Regions from separate parts of the Arthrobacter sp. DNA4 genome, predicted to be linked through region 1. Evidence: predicted binding sites of a transcription regulator. Region 1 holds the regulator's gene; the other holds the start of a gene.
The links. The regulator LexA, encoded in region 1, represses DNA repair genes until DNA is damaged. The targets are predictions, from matches to a motif close to TCGAACANNTGTTCGA.
Positions count from the first base shown of each region.

Region 2: a site for LexA is predicted at 3,583-3,598, ahead of NMQ03_RS20445 (shikimate dehydrogenase). Genes of this name have one in related genera too.

Region 1 is NZ_CP101466.1:1,629,145-1,635,039, forward strand. Features, by position in the region: gene NMQ03_RS07550 (ATP-dependent DNA helicase) at 1-1,494, shown strand, start outside; gene lexA (transcriptional repressor LexA) at 1,543-2,277, opposite strand; gene NMQ03_RS07560 (LysM peptidoglycan-binding domain-containing protein) at 2,632-2,982, shown strand; gene NMQ03_RS07565 (histidinol-phosphate transaminase) at 3,138-4,256, shown strand; gene hisB (imidazoleglycerol-phosphate dehydratase HisB) at 4,318-4,944, shown strand; gene hisH (imidazole glycerol phosphate synthase subunit HisH) at 4,941-5,702, shown strand; gene NMQ03_RS07580 (hypothetical protein) at 5,703-5,882, shown strand.
Region 2 is NZ_CP101466.1:4,418,008-4,423,902, forward strand. Features, by position in the region: gene NMQ03_RS20430 (amidohydrolase family protein) at 43-1,068, shown strand; gene ligK (4-carboxy-4-hydroxy-2-oxoadipate aldolase/oxaloacetate decarboxylase) at 1,091-1,774, shown strand; gene NMQ03_RS20440 (IclR family transcriptional regulator C-terminal domain-containing protein) at 1,803-2,582, opposite strand; gene NMQ03_RS20445 (shikimate dehydrogenase) at 2,678-3,517, opposite strand; gene NMQ03_RS20450 (MFS transporter) at 3,653-4,990, shown strand; gene NMQ03_RS20455 (IclR family transcriptional regulator C-terminal domain-containing protein) at 5,078-5,890, opposite strand.

The sequences.
Region 1 (5,895 bases):
AGGGACGAGCTCCTGCCCGGCGTGACCGACCGCGCCTGGCGCCAGGTTTCCGTGACGTCGATGGAATGCCTGGGGGCACAGAAATGCCCGATGGCCGCCGAATGCTTCAGCGAACTCGCCCGGCAAGACGCAGCCGAGGCCGATGTGGTGGTCACCAACCACGCCATGCTGGCCGTCAGCGCGTTCGAGGGACTTGCCGTCCTGCCCGAATACGACGTCGTGGTGGTGGACGAAGCGCACGAACTGCAGGACCGGGTCACTGGCGCCGTGTCCGGACAGTTGTCCGTGGCTATGGTTCACGCTGCCGCTTCGGGTGCCCGGAAACATACCGCCATCACCGTTGACGCCCTGAACGCCGTAGCTGCCAACCTGGAACTGGCCCTTGCCGGCGCACCGAACGGTCTGCTTCCCAACGGGCTGAACGATGAACAGCTCGACTGCGTGGACCAGTTGCGTGAAGCGTGCCGGGCCGCGTTGTCCGATTCCAAAGGGGACAGCAACACCACAGCCGACGGCGGGCGGCAGCTGGCGCGTTCCCGGCTGATGCTCATCCTGGAACTCTGCGAAAGGCTCATTGCTGCACGCGAGAACCGCGAAGTGGTGTGGTTCTCCCGCGCCAGCACCTTCGATCCCGGCCAGGGATACTCACAGCCCGATGACAGTGCGCCGGTGCTGATCAACATAGCCCCACTGTCCGTCGCCGGCAGGCTGCGGGAGGGACTCTTCGCAGACCACACCGTCGTGCTGACCTCTGCCACCCTGGCCATCGGCTCCGCCTTTGAACCGGCGGCCGGGGGACTGGGCCTGGTAGGCGACGGGGCCCCCAGCTGGACGGGCGTGGATGTTGGCTCGCCCTTCGACTATCCCAAGCAGGGCATCCTCTACGTAGCCGGTCACCTGCCCAAGCCCGGCCGCGGCGTGTCACAGGAAGCGCTGTCAGAACTCGAAGCACTCATCAAGGCATCAGGCGGGGGCGCCCTGTGCCTGTTCTCCTCGCGGCGGGCGGCCGAAGAGGCCGCCGACGCCCTCCGGCCCAAGCTCAATATGACTGTTCTCTGCCAGGGCGAGTCGACCATGACCGCCTTGGTCAAGCAATTCGCCGACGAACCGGACACCTGCCTCTTCGGCACTATGTCCCTATGGCAGGGCGTCGACGTTCCCGGAGGATCCTGCCGGCTGGTGGTAATAGACCGCATACCCTTCCCACGGCCGGACGATCCCCTGGTGACGGCGCGTTCGCGTGCCGTGGCGCAGGCAGGGGGAAACGGCTTCATGGCCGTTTCCGCCACCCACGCGGCCATCCGGCTCGCCCAGGGTGCCGGGCGCCTGATCAGGTCTACCGGGGACAAAGGCGTGGTGGCCGTCCTAGACTCACGGCTCGCCACCGAACGCTATGCAGGATTCCTGCGCGGTGCGCTGCCCCCGTTCTGGGCCACCACCGACCGCGCCAAGGCGCTGGCCGCGCTCAACCGGCTCGGTGCCGACGCTTCCTGACGGACTGCCGGACAACGCCTGCGCGGATGCCGCGCAGGCGTGCGCAGGCTAGAGGGAACGCAGGACCGAGACGACCTTGCCCATGATGGTGGCGTGGTCGCCCAGGATTGGTTCGTACTGCGTGTTCTGGGGGAGCAGCCACGTGTGGCCGTCGCGCTGGCGGAACGTCTTCACGGTCGCCTCGTCGTCCAGCAGGGCAGCAACAATGTCCCCATTGGCCGCGTCAGCCTGGCGCCTCACCACCACCCAGTCACCATCGCAAATGGCGGCGTCCACCATGGAGTCGCCAGCCACTTTGAGCATGAAAAGTTCGCCCTGGCCCACCAGCTGGCGGGGCAGCGGCATGACATCCTCCACGAGCTGTTCTGCGAGGATGGGCCCGCCGGCGGCAATCCGGCCCACCAAAGGAACCATGGCCGTATCCAGTGCGGTAGGCAGTTCGGTGACGGTGGCGCCCCCGCCCGCAGCCTGCGGCGCAGGAGACGCACCGGCGCCTTTGCCCCCGCCGTCCAGCGTGAGCGGCATCAGCACTTCCATGGCGCGCGGCCGCTTGGGGTCGCGGCGCAGGTAACCCAGCTTCTCCAACTGGGAAAGCTGGTGGGTCACGCTGGACAGGCTCGCAAGGCCGACGGTATCGCCGATCTCGCGCATGGAGGGCGGATACCCGTTCTCATTGACCGAGCGCTGGATGGTCTCGAGGATCTTTTTCTGCCGAGGGGTCAGCCCCTTGGCTGTCCTCTTGGATTGCGGGGCGGTCCTGCCCCCGGCGGCTGCTGCTGCCATATTCGCCAATGCCTTTCGCTTGCCGCCGGATCTTCCGTGGGCCGCTGTTCCACAGTGCCGCCGGAAGGACTCCCACTGTCATTGTCAGACCCTGCTGTTCAACTTCAGTGGTGGTTGTTCTGTGGTTTCAAAACTAGGCCAGCCACATTGCTTTTTCAAACATTTGTTCTAGCGAGTCTCGACATTGTTCGTTGATAGGTGCTAAAACTTAACAAGCAAAGTTCGAACATGTGTTCTAACCAGCAGATGCGCCATTCGAATACGCGGCCGGGAGAAGTCCCGGCGCGATATGAACGGCAAGGCAGCAGCGGGCGGACACCCGGGCAGCACGGCAAGTCCAGGAGGGCTTAGTTCATGTCAGCTTTATCTCTTCACCAGGTTTCACCTTCGTCCGCGCCCCTGCGGCTGACCCGCCGGGGGAGGATCGTCCTGATCGGAGTTCCGCTCGTGCTCCTGGCTGTACTCCTGCTGTCGCTTTCGGGCCTCTTCCACTCCCCGGCCAAGGCGTCGGACTCGGCCGCCGACCTTGCGGTGACGCCCACCGTTACGGTGACCGTGCAGTCCGGCCAGTCGCTGTGGGCCATTGCGGGCGCCGTCGCTCCGGACCGGGACGCCCGGGACGTCGTGGCGGACATCGTCCAGCTTAACAACCTTGCCGCGGGTACCGTTCTTCCGGGCCAGCAGCTCTTCGTCCCCACCCACTGATTGTCCGGAGCCGCCGGATCTGCCGCCTCCGCCGGCTGCCAGGGCCCGCTGCCTGCGCTGCCGCCTCACGTGAAGCGGGCGGCCGCGGGACATGCCGAGGGCGAACAGGAACCGTCACATTTTCCGGTCGTTGCCGCGGCAACTAAACTGTTCAGGTGAACGACCAGCTAGAACGTCTGAACCGGCTTCCCCTCCGCAGCAACCTCCGCGGCCTGACCCCATACGGGGCGCCCCAACTGGACGTCCCCATCCTGCTGAACGTCAATGAAAACACCCATGGTGTTCCCGCGGACGTGCGCGCCGCCATCAGTGCCGCCGTGACGGAGGCCGCTGCGGGCCTGAACCGTTATCCGGACCGTGAGTTCACCGCGCTCCGGAAGGCCCTGGCCGAATACCTCGGGCATGGGCTCGATGAAACCAACCTGTGGGCCGCCAATGGTTCCAATGAAGTCCTCCAGCAGATCCTCCAGGCCTTTGGCGGTCCGGGCCGCACCGCACTCGGTTTCCCGCCCACGTACTCCATGTACCCCCTGCTGGCCAGCGGAACAGACACGCAGTACATCACCGGGGAACGCGCGGAGGGCTATGACCTCAGCGCGGAGTCGGCCGCCCGCCAGGTCAAGGAACTGCAGCCGAACATCGTGTTCCTCTGCTCGCCCAACAACCCCACCGGGACGGGACTTGGGCTGGACGTCGTGGAGGCCGTCTATGACGCCGGTGCCGACAGCCAGGCCATCGTCATCGTCGATGAGGCGTACCACGAGTTCGCGCACGACGGAACTCCCAGTGCCCTGAAGCTCCTGCCCGGCCGTGAGCGGCTCATCGTGTCCCGCACCATGAGCAAGGCGTTCGCCCTGGCGGGTGCCCGGCTCGGTTACATGGCCGCTGCACCCGAGGTCACCGATGCCCTGCGGCTGGTCCGCCTGCCGTACCACCTGTCCGCCATCACCCAGGCCACCGCCCTGGCAGCACTTGAGCACCGCGAAGCGCTCATGGCCGACGTCGAAGACATCAAGAAGCAGCGGGACCGCATCGTGGCCGAACTGACCAGGATGGGCCTCAAGCCCGCCGCGTCGGACTCCAACTACGTGTTCTTTGGCGCCCTGGAAAATCCGCACCAGGTCTGGCAGGAACTGCTGGACGCGGGCGTGCTCATCAGGGACGTGGGCATCCCCGGCCACCTCCGGGTCACCGCAGGCACTGAGGCGGAAACCACAGCCTTCCTCACGTCCCTGGAACGCATCCTTGCCGGCCACGCCGCGCTTCACGCCTAGACTTGATACTGCGGCGCTGGTCGCCTTGAACCACTCCTTCTCGCACTAAGGATCCTTCACCATGAGTCCAACCGGATCGAATACGGCTGCTGCCCGGACCGCCCGCATGGAGCGTGCCACCAGCGAGTCCTCCGTACTCGTGGAGATCAACCTCGACGGAACGGGCGTATCGGACATCGATACCTCGGTGCCGTTCTACGACCACATGCTGACCGCCCTGTGCAAGCACTCGCTGATCGACATGACGGTCAAGGCCACCGGAGATACCCACATCGACGTCCACCACACCGTGGAGGACGTCGCCATCACCTTCGGCGAGGTCCTGCGGACTGCCCTGGGCAACAAGGCAGGAATCCGACGGTTCGGTGAGGCCACCGTGCCGCTGGATGAGGCCCTTGCCAATGCTGTGGTGGACGTCTCCGGCCGCCCGTACCTGGTGCACGGGGGTGAGCCGTCGGGCCAGGAATACCACCTGATCGGCGGCCACTTCACAGGGTCCCTGACCCGTCACGTTTTCGAGGCCATCACCCTGCACGCCGGCATCTGCCTGCACATGAACGTGATCGCCGGCCGGGACCCGCACCACATCGTCGAGGCACAGTTCAAGGCCTTTGCCCGTGCCCTGCGCGCCGCCGTTGAACCGGATCCGCGGGTTGAAGGCATCCCGTCCACCAAGGGTGCGCTGTGAGCGGGCAGGTCCTGAAGGACGGGGCGGTCATCGACCCGTCGGTGTCGCGCAGGCTGCCGTCGCCGGAAGGCAAGCCCACGGTCACGGTGCTGGACTACGGGTCCGGGAACGTCCGGTCGGCCGTGCGCGCCCTGGAACGTGCCGGCGCGGAAGTGATCCTGAGCTCGAAGCCGGAAGATGTGCTGAACGCGGACGGCCTGGTGGTGCCAGGCGTCGGCGCGTTCGAGACCGTGATGCGCGAACTCAAGGCCGTGGACGGCATCCGGCTCATCGGCCGGCGCGTGGCGGGCGGCCGCCCGGTCCTTGGTATCTGCGTGGGCCTGCAGGTCCTGTTCGAGGCCGGGGTTGAACACGGTACCGAAGCCCAGGGCATCGGCGAATGGCCCGGCAAGGTGGAGGCCCTCCCCGCCGAAGTTGTTCCGCACATGGGCTGGAACACCGTCAAGGTCCCCGAAGGCTCGAAACTCTTTGCCGGCGTCGAAAACGAACGGTTCTACTTCGTGCACTCCTACGGCGTGCAGGAATGGAACTTCGACGTCATCCAGCCTCGGATGGCGCCGCCCCTGGTTACCTGGTCCGAGCACGGCGGACCGTTCATCGCCGCCGTTGAAAACGGCCCGCTCTGCGCCACCCAGTTCCACCCCGAAAAGTCCGGCGATGCCGGCGCGCGGCTCCTGCGCAACTGGGTCGAAGGCCTGCGCAAGCCGGCCGCCGCTGACTCTGGCGCCCCGGCGGCCGACGCCGGCAGTGACGCCTAGATGTGGCCCGTACTCCTGACGGGCCTCGCCGGCCTGCTGATTGGCGGCGGCATCTCGTTCCGGCAGCAGCGCAAGCCCCTCTGGACCCAGGTGGCCTTTTATGTCCTGGCCGCCATGTCGCTGGTCGCCGCCTACCTGCTCACGCTGCGGCTGATCCAGGGGCTCTGCGGCCCTGCCTGAACGCGCCGAATTC
Region 2 (5,895 bases), 1.8 Mb from region 1:
AACGGCGTCGTTCTGCAGGCGCCCCTGCCAGGAGCATGCGCGATGATTATTGACATCCACGGCCACTACACCACGGCCCCCGCCGCCCTTGGGGAGTGGCGTGAGCGCCAGGTGGCAGCGCTGCAGGATCCCTCGCCGCCGCCATCCCGTGCGGATTTGAAGATCTCCGACGACGACCTGCGGGAGAGCATCGAGGCGAACCAGCTGCGGCTCATGGATGAGCGCGGCATCGACCTCACCCTCTTCTCACCCCGGGCATCCTTCATGGCCCACCACATCGGGTCCTTTGAAACCTCCGCCGAATGGGCGGCCGTCTGCAACGAACTCTGCCACCGGGTCAGCCTGCTCTATCCGGAGCGGTTCGTCCCGGCCGCGATGCTCCCGCAGTCACCCGGCGTGGACCCGGCTACCTGCCTCCCGGAACTCACCCGATGCGTAGAGGACTACGGGGCCGTGGCCCTGAACCTGAACCCGGACCCGTCCGGCGGCCATTGGACTGCCCCGCCGTTGACGGACCGGTACTGGTACCCGATCTACGAAAAAATGGTGGAGTACGGCATCCCTGCCATGGTCCACGTCAGCACCAGCATCAATCCCGCCTTCCACACCACCGGCGCGCACTACCTCAATGCCGACACCACAGCGTTCATGCAGCTCATCCAGGGCGACCTGTTCGCAGACTTCCCCACCCTGAAGCTCGTCATCCCCCACGGCGGCGGCGCAGTGCCGTACCACTGGGGACGCTTCCGGGGCCTCGCCATGGCACTGGGAAAGCCAACGCTGGAAGAACACCTGCTGCAGAACGTCTTTTTCGACACCTGCGTCTACCACCAGCCCGGAATCGACCTGCTGCTGGAAGTCATCCCGACGCAGAACATTCTCTTCGCCTCCGAAATGATCGGCGCGGTGCGGGACATCGACCCCTGGACCGGCCACCACTTCGACGACACGGCACGCTACATCGACGACGCCGGCCTTGACGAGGCCGAACTCGGTGCCATCCAGGAGCACAACGCACGCAACGTTTATCCACGCCTTGACGCCCTGCTCTCGCAACAGGGCCGGTGACATGCCTTCGGAAGGAACAATGATGCAGGAACTCGGCGTGGTCCACACCAATATCACCCGCGCCGGGGAAGACGCCGTCAAGGCCCTCTCCGCGTTCGGCGTCAGCACTGTGCATGAGGCCATGGGCCGCCTGGGGCTCATGCGTCCCTATATCCGCCCCGTCTACCCCGGTGCCGCCCTGTGCGGTACCGCTGTCACCGTCCTGCTCCAGCCCGGCGACAACTGGATGCTCCATGTCGCAGCCGAACAGCTCCGGCCCGGAGACGTGGTGGTGGCAGGGTGCACCACGGAATGCGAGGACGGCTTCTTCGGCGAATTGCTGGCCACGTCACTCCGGGCACAGGGCGCAGCCGGCCTGGTCATCGACGGTGGCTGCCGCGACGTCGCAGCACTCCAGGCCATGGACTTTCCCGTTTTCAGCCGCGCCATCAATTCCAAAGGCACCGTGAAAGCAACGCTCGGATCCGTGAACGTCCCGGTGGTCTGTGCCAACGCGCTGGTCACCCCGGGGGACGTGGTGATTGCCGACGTCGACGGCGTCGTGGTGGTGCCTGCCGCCCGTGCCGCCGAGGTAGCGGCAGCCGCCATGAAACGCGAAGAGAACGAAGAAGCCAAGCGCGGGCGCTTCGCAGCAGGAGAGCTGGGCCTGGACATCTACAACATGCGCGGACCGCTTGAAGCGGCGGGGCTGCGGTACGTGGACTAACTGCTGCGTGGACCAGGAGCTTCGAGGGCTAAACGGCGCGGACGGCAGGACCGCCGTAATCGAGTGCAATGCGCCGCGCAGCCTCGGTCAACTGCGGCAGGACCGTTGCCTCGATGTCCCGGGCCGCTGCCCGGTGTGTCTGCAGGGACACGTTGGCAGCAGCAACGACCTCGTTTCCGCGGCGGACCGGGACGGCCACACCGCGCAGGCCCTCCTCGAGTTCCTGGGAGACCATGGACCAGCCCCTGGCCCGCGCCGCTTCCACCTCTGCCCTGAGGTCCTCCACGCTGCCGATTGAGCGGTCGGTAAAACGGCGCAGCTGGACCGACCGGAGGTACTCCTCCAGCTGTGGACCAGGCAGCCCGGCAAGCAGGACCCGGCCCATCGAGGTTGCCCACGCCGGGAAGCGGGTGCCGACGGTGATGGAAACGCTGAGCAGCCCCGGAGACGGCACGCAGGCCACGTAGACCACGTCGCCGCCGTCGAGGACGCACAGGGCTGTTGTTTCATTGAGCTCCGCAGCCAGGTCCCTGAGATGGGGCTCGGCAACCCTGGGCAAGGTCAGGCCCGCAAGGTAGGAACGGCCGACGTCCAGGGACCGGGCCGTGAGTTCGAAGGCCGGCCCCTCGGCGCGGATGTACCCAAGGTCCGCCAGGGTCAGCAGGAAGCGGCGGGCGGAGGCACGGGTCATGTCCGTCCGGGCTGCAACCTGCGACACGGTCAGCCGGGGCTGGTCCGGAGTGAAAGCGAGCAGGACGTCGAATGCCTTCTCAACCGACTTCACGAAGTAGGCTGCCTGCTCCTCCATTGACGTTGCTGTTCCTCTCTGAACGGTTGGCACACCTGCGCCGGCCTCCCGGCCTGCGGTGCCTGTTCGATCTTATCGTTCGGCGCGTCCGCCTTTCAGTGCTTTTTCCGGAGGGCTCCCAGGGTTTGCCGCAGCAACTCGCAGGCCCGGCCGCCCAGGCCAAGAAGGGGCACCATGGCCACGGCTTGCTCACGAAGGTGGTCCCACCCATCGATGCACCGGACTCCCAACTCCATGGCCCGCTCCACGCTGGCAGTGGCGTGGCCGGCGTAGACATAGTCGTAGAGCACAGCATCGGGGGCCAGCCGGGCGCCGCCCCAGACCGGACCGTCGGTGGCCTTTTTCCCGACGGGTGTCGCATTGACAATCAGGGATGCCCCGGGCGCCAGGTCCTGCGCCTCCTGCCAGGTGACGGCCTGCGCCTCGATGCCGAAGCCGTTGGCCAGGTCCAGCAACTCCTCCGACGCATGGGGATCGCGGTCCGCAATGGACACTCTTCCCAGGTTGTCCTTGAGCGCGATCAAGGCTGCCCGGGCTGCTCCCCCGGCGCCCAGCAACACCGCGTGCCGCTGGTACCGGCCCTCCAGCAGGACGCCCACGGCGGTAACGTCCGTGTTGTGCCCTGCCAGGCGGCGGCCCTGCTGTACCAACAGGTTGCAGGCACCGCTGAGCAGGACGGGCCCGGTGGCTTCATCAGCAGTTTCCGCGGCCCAGTGCTTGTGCGGCATGGTCACGTTTGCCGCCACGATGTCCGGTTCCATGAGCCTGCGCCGGACGGCGCCAAGATCGGCGTCCGGCGCCACATCCCAAGCCTCATATGTCCACCCGCTGCCGAGTTCCTGCAGAACCGGATTCCAAAGGCCGGGAGACATGGCCTGTGAGGCGGCGGAACCGATCAGGACCAGCCGGGATGCCTGCCCGCGTGGTTCGGCCATGATGCACCTTTCCTTTTGCCGTTGTGATTGGCGTCACCGCCTAGTATCCTCTTTCTAGGCGCATTCCGCACACCTGTTCGCATTGCGTACAAATAATGACAGATCCCCACCTTCAGCGTGGAAGGGAACCCCACCATGACCCACATCGCAGCAGGAGCCCAGGCCCAGTCAACGCCTGAAGCACAACGCCAGCTCAAGCGCGCCCGGAAAGCCGCGCTGGCTGCCTTCCTTGGCGGCGCCCTGGAGTACTACGACTTCTTCATCTACGCCACCGCCGCGTCGCTGGTGTTCTCGAAGATCTTCTTCCCGGCCGGCGATCCCACGGTGGCCCTCATCGCCTCCTTCGCCACATTCGGCGTCGCCTACGTCGCACGGCCCTTCGGAGCCGTGGTGTTCGGACACCTCGGTGACAAGATCGGGCGCAAGAACACCCTGGTGCTCACCCTGGTGCTCATGGGCAGTGCCACGTTCCTGATCGGCGCCCTGCCCGACTTCAACGCAGCCGGCTACTGGGCCCCGGCACTGCTGGTGGTGCTGCGCCTGATGCAGGGCCTGTCCGCCGGAGCGGAAACCGCAGGCGCTTCCGCACTGTCCACGGAGGAAGCACCCGAAGGCCGCCGCGGTTACTTCGCCAGCTTCGCCATGAGCGGCATCTCCGCCGGCATCGTGCTGGCATCCCTGGCCTTCCTGCCCGTGGCCGCCATGAGCGAGGCGGACCGCCTCGCCTGGGGCTGGCGGATCCCGTTCTGGCTCTCCCTGGTGGTCCTGATCGTCGCCTACCTGGTCCGCCGCTCGCTGGAGGAGCCGGAGGTCTTTGAGGAAAAGCATGACCACGGGGAACTGGTGAAGCTCCCCTTCGCCAAGATGTTCCAGACGCACCCGGCCCAGTTCTTCCAGGTGGCGCTGATGTCCTTCGAGACCGTCACCAACACGTTCATGCAGTCCTTCGGCCTGGCCTATGCGGTCTCGGTGGGTGTGCCCGCGTCCACCATGCTCTGGGTCAGCATCCTGGGCAATGTCCTGGCGATCGCCAGCCAGCCACTGATGGCCCGATGGTCCGACAGCTTTGGCCGGCGTCCCATCTTCATCGGCGGTGTGCTCGGTTCCGGGGCCATGATCTTTGTCTACTTCTGGGTGATCTCCACCGGAAACATCCCCATGATCTTCCTGACCAGCACGCTGATCACCGCCGGCACCTATGCCATGTCCAACGCCATCTACCCGGCCTGGTTCTCCGAGCTCTTCAACGTCAAGGTCCGGTACTCCGGCATGGCGATCGGACTCCAGGTCGGCATCCTGTGCGCCGGGTTCACCCCGTTGCTCGGCACCGCCCTGGTGGGTGCGGACAAGGCAAACTGGGGACCGGCCGCCTGGATCGTGGCAGGTTCCTCCATCCTCGCGGTAGCAGGTGCCTGGTGGGCGCGCGAGACCGCCAAGACCCCGCTCCGGGAGCTGGGCAACCACGTGAAGTAGCGGCCTTCGCGGCCATCCGGAAAAACTGAAGAGGACGACGGCGGGAAGCACCCGCCGTCGTCCTCTTCAGTTAAGCTCCGGGTAAGGTCAGCCGCGGGCAGTGAGGTCCGCGGAGATGAGCTTGGCCGTGGCCACGATCTCCTGCGCCACGGACGCCAGGTACGCCTGCGGGTCCGGCTTCGCCTCCACGGACTGGGCCTGCAGCGACACGTTTACTGCCGCCACCACCTTGGCCCCGTCATAGACCGGGGCGGCCACGGACATGAGGCCAAGCTCCAGCTCCTGGTCCAGCAGGCACCAGCCCTGCGCCCGGACGGTTTCCAGGACCTTCAGCAGCTCCGGGACGGTGCCCAGGGCGCGGGGGGTGAGCGGTTTGACGTCGGTGGCCGCCAGGCAGGCCTTGAGGTCCGCCGGCGGCAGGTAGGCAAGCAGCACCCGGCCCATCGACGTCGCATAGGCCGGGAACCGGGTGCCCACCGTTATGCCGACGGTCATGATCCGGCGGCTGGTCACCCGCGCGATGTAGGCGATATCCGTGCCGTCCAGCACGGCCGCGGACGTGGATTCCCCCAGTTTGAGGGACAGCTCCTCCAGGTGCGGCTGCGCCAGCTGCGGCAGCGACAGCCCCGAAAGGTAGGCGTATCCCAGCTGGAGGACCTTGGCCGTGAGCGCGAATGTCTTGCCGTCGGTCCGCACGTAGCCGAGCTCCACCAGGGTGTGCAGGAAACGGCGGGCCGTAGCCCGTGTGAGGTTGGTGCGCGAGGCCACCTCGGTGAGCGTCATGACCGGACGCTCGGCGTCGAAGGCGCGGATCACCGCCAGGCCCCGGGCCAGCGACTGGACGTACTGGTCGCTGGCCTGCGGGGCGGCCTGGGTATCTGTGCCTGCGGCGTCAATCATGGTTA